One region of the Neorhizobium petrolearium genome, then DNA from elsewhere that is predicted to be linked to it. Evidence: predicted binding sites of a transcription regulator. Region 1 holds the regulator's gene; the other holds the start of a gene.
What was found. Region 1 encodes HrcA, which represses chaperone genes, less so after heat shock. Its sites were predicted from a motif close to GTTAGCACTCNCNNNNNGNGAGTGCTAAC; they were not measured.

Region 1 (2,201 bases):
CCGCGGAGGCTTCCGGTTTGGGGCCGCCTTTTGCAACGCCGACCATGGCCGGACGCAGGACGCGTTCGCCGATCGTAAAGCCTGCCTGCACCACCTGCACGACCGTGTTGTTCGGTACGGTGGTGTCCGGTATTTCGAACATGGCCTGATGGAAGTGCGGATCGAACTTCTGGCCTTCCGCCTCGATCCTCTTCACGCCATGGCGTTCCAGCGCCGACAACATGGAGCGCTCGGTCATTTCAACGCCTTCCAGAAGCGTCGTCAGCGTGGCATCGGCCCCAGCGCGCATTTCGGTCGGCACGGCATCCAGCGCACGGCGGAGGTTATCCGAAACGGCTAGCATATCGCGGGCGAAGCCCGCGACCGAATAGGACTTGGCGTCCTTCACGTCGCGCTCGGTGCGGCGGCGCAGGTTATCCATCTCGGCGGCAAGCCGCAGGAAGCGGTCACGCAGTTCGGCATTCTCCGCCTTCAGCACGCCCAGGGGATCGGTCGTCTGGCCTGCATCCGGGGCCGGCGCTTCGGCGGCGTTCTGATTGGCCGCGTCCTCAAGAGCAGACGCCACGGCTTCCGTCGTATTTTCGGCGGCAGTTGTGTCAGGTCCGTTCTTCTTGGTTTCGTCGGTCATGACGGTCTCCAGTTATTCTTTGCTTAGATTTCCGGGCTTCGATTTGTGCCCGATATCGAGGTTTAAGATGGAAAAATCAAGGCTTGGCGGAAACTCGGGCGCCGGAAGCTTCCCTCTTCAGCGCGACAGCCTTGCGAGAAGCTGGGCGGTGTAGTCCACCATCGGCACAATACGGGAGTAATTGAGCCGCGTCGGACCAATGACGCCGACAGCGCCTATGATATGATCCTCGCCGTCGCGATAGGGCGCCACAATGAGCGAGGAACCGGAAAGCGAAAAGAGCTTGTTCTCCGAGCCGATGAAGATACGCACACCCGGCCCTCTCTCGGCGAGTTCAAGAATTTCGATCAGACTGTCCTTCTTTTCGAGATCGTCGAAAAGAAGGCGCAAACGATCCAGATCGGCTGAATCGTCGAGGCCCTGAAGAAGGTTGGCGCGGCCGCGAACAATGAGCTGGCTCGGCTTGCCTTCCTCATTGTCCCCCGACCAGACGGCCAGCCCTCGCTCGACGAGCTCCTGCGAGAGAGTATAAAGCTCTCCCTGCACCTGGTCCTTAAGCCTCGTAAGCTCATTGCGCAGTTCCGGCAGCGTCTGACCGGTCAGATGCGCATTCAGGAAATTCGCCGCTTCCGTGAGCTGTGACGAAGTCACGCCGGCGGGCAGCTCGATGATGCGGTTCTCCACCTGATTGTGATCGCCGACCAGCACGGCAAGCGCCTTGGTGGGCTCCAGCCGGATGAATTCCACATGCTTGAGGACAGGGTCGCTCTTCGTGGTGATGACGAGACCGGCGCCGCGCGACATGCCGGACAGCATGAGGCTTGCTTCCGCCATCAGGCTCTCCATCGGCTGGTCGCGGTCACCCGGCCGGATCTGCCGTTCGATCGTGGCGCGTTCCTCATCAGAAAGATTGCCGACCTGCATGAAGGCATCGACGAAGAACCGAAGGCCCGATTGGGTCGGCAGCCGGCCGGCGCTGACATGCGGCGAATAGATCAGGCCGAGTTCTTCGAGGTCGCTCATCACGTTGCGCACGGATGCCGGCGACAGCGACATCGGCAGGAGCCGCGACAGATTGCGGGAACCAAGCGGCTCACCGGTTTCGAGATAGCTTTCGACAACGCGACGGAAAATTTCCCGCGAGCGATCGTCGAGCACAGAGCCGCTGTCCCTACCCGTCGGTCTCGAAAACCCCATTTATTCCTTCACCGTGCCGTTGATCTGCTATGAAAATATAGTCATTCCTCCGGCTATCGCAAAAGGGAAAATCGGATGACCCATTTCCCTCGCATGACAGACGACAAACGCCCTTTTCCTGCAGGATCGCCGCCCGAATATCAAGATTCGCAATTCCAGACGGAAAACCGCTTCGCACTTTTCCTGGAATTGGCTGGAATTTTCAGATTTCGCAATTCCGGACGGAAAACCGCTTCGCACTTTTCCTGGAATTGCTTTAGAAGGCTGAAACCGAAATCCAGGGAGTGGCGAATGCGGCCTTCAGGCAGACAGATAAACCAGATGCGCAAGGTTTCGTTCGAGCGCAATTTCTCCAAGCATGCGGAAGGCTCCTGCC
Region 2 (2,201 bases), 2.4 Mb from region 1:
TCGACCCGCATCTTGTCCTGGTTGGTGACGAAATATGGTGAAAGATACCCGCGGTCGAACTGCATGCCTTCGACGACTTCGAGTTCGGTTTCGGCGGTCTTGGCCTCTTCAACCGTGATGACGCCTTCGTTGCCGACCCTGTTCATGGCTTCCGCCAGATACTGGCCGATCTCCGTGTCGCCATTGGCGGAAATGGTGCCGACCTGGGCAATTTCGGAATTGTTGGAAATCTTGCGGGCATTGCTCTTCAGCTCGGCGACGACCGCTTCCACCGCGAGGTCGATACCGCGCTTGAGGTCCATCGGGTTCATGCCCGAAGCCACCGCCTTGGCCCCTTCCCGGACGATCGCCTGGGCGAGAACCGTGGCGGTCGTAGTACCATCGCCGGCGACGTCGCTCGTCTTCGACGCGACTTCGCGCAACATCTGGGCGCCCATGTTCTCGAACTTGTCCTCCAGTTCGATTTCCTTGGCAACGGACACGCCGTCCTTGGTGATGCGCGGCGCGCCGAAGGACTTGTCGATGACGACGTTGCGCCCCTTCGGGCCCAGCGTGACCTTCACTGCATTGGCGAGAATATCGACGCCGCGCAGCATGCGTTCACGGGCATCGGTATGAAATTTGACTTCCTTCGCAGCCATTTTCCTCACTCCTAATAGGCAGCCACTGACTGACTTGAACCGGATCAGGCGGCCTTCTGGCCGGCAACCGGGGCCTCGATAATGCCCATGACGTCGCTTTCCTTCATGATCAGAAGGTCTTCGCCGTCGATCTTGATCTCGGTTCCCGACCACTTGCCGAACAGGATCCGGTCACCCACTTTGACATCGAGCGGCTGGATCTGGCCCTGGTCGTTGCGCGCACCGGCACCGGCGGCAATGACCTCGCCTTCCTGCGGTTTTTCCCTGGCAGTGTCGGGAATGATAATGCCGCCCCTGGTCTTCTCCTCGGATTCGACCCGGCGGACGAGAATGCGGTCGTGAAGCGGTCGGAACGTCATGTCTTCCTCCTGGACAAGCGATGATGATCAAAGCTCCCTCCCGGACCGGCTGACCAGTCCGGACAAGCGCCACCCCCTCTCAAACGAACGATTGGTGAGATCGATTTGGTTTGAGAAATTCCAGTTTCAAGGGGAAACGCTAAAAAATTGGCACTCCGCCCAAGCGACTGCTAACACGCAGGGAAAAGAAAGCATTTCCCGCAGCTGTCCAACCAGCATCGGGCTCGCCTTTCGTGCAAGATTTTATTCTTCCCAATCTTCCTCCTGGGAGGACAGGAGGTCGACAAGCTCAGCCACTTTTCCGGTCGGGGGCCGCCGGCCTTCGCTGACCAGCGCCTCTTCGCTGTTGATCCAGGCCCAGGCTTCGGCGAGTTCTCCCGCCGTCGCGCCGGTCGCGATGACATCGGCGATCATCGTCTCGTCGATAGGCCCAAGCACGGCGACGACATCCTCTGAAGTCATTGTCATGTCTTACTCCTCTCCTGTTAGCATCCAGCCACCGGCTTGGACCGATATAGGAGACCGCCGCGCAAAGTCGATTCCGGAAAGCTCCCGACGCCGTAGCCGATCAGCGCGATGCATTCGCCTGGGACAAGATCGAGAGTAAGCGGAGAACGGAGGCCGCCGGTCGCAAAAAACGGAAGCGGAACATTCCCATCCGCACATTTTCGCTCGTTTGCATTCAGCGGTATAAAGCACTATCCGTCCGGGCTCGTTTTCTAATATGGAGTAAGCGGATCATGTTTCGTCAGTTTCGTTTTTTCTGGTCAGCCACGCTCTGATATCGATTTCACCCCGAGAACTTGAATGTTACGCCGCTTCTTCTCCTACTATCGGCCTTACCGAGGCCTTTTCATCCTCGATTTCGCGTGTGCGATCCTCTCCGGGGTCCTTGAACTCGGCTTTCCCATGGCCGTGAAACTTTTCGTGGACAGACTGCTGCTCAGCCAGGAATGGCTGCTGATCCTCGCCGCCTCCGCAGCGCTTTTCATCGTCTATGCAATCAACACCGGCCTGATGGCGATCGTCACTTACTGGGGACACATGCTCGGCATCAATATCGAGACGGATATGCGCCGCGCCGCCTTCAACCATTTACAGAAACTTTCGTTCAGCTATTTCGACAGCCAGAAGACCGGTCATATCGTTGGTCGCCTCACAAAGGACTTGGAAGAGATCGGCGAAGTCGCCCATCACGGGC

Region 2: a site for HrcA is predicted at 1,147-1,175, ahead of groES (co-chaperone GroES). Genes of this name have one in related genera too.

What each region holds. Positions count from the first base shown of each region.
Region 1 covers NZ_CP123000.1:5,073-7,273, reverse strand. The annotation lists gene grpE (nucleotide exchange factor GrpE) at 1-628, opposite strand, end outside; gene hrcA (heat-inducible transcriptional repressor HrcA) at 746-1,825, opposite strand; gene rph (ribonuclease PH) at 2,117-2,201, shown strand, end outside.
Region 2 covers NZ_CP123000.1:2,392,232-2,394,432, forward strand. The annotation lists gene groL (chaperonin GroEL) at 1-641, opposite strand, end outside; gene groES (co-chaperone GroES) at 686-1,000, opposite strand; gene QEO92_RS12030 (hypothetical protein) at 1,244-1,468, opposite strand; gene QEO92_RS12035 (ABC transporter ATP-binding protein) at 1,808-2,201, shown strand, end outside.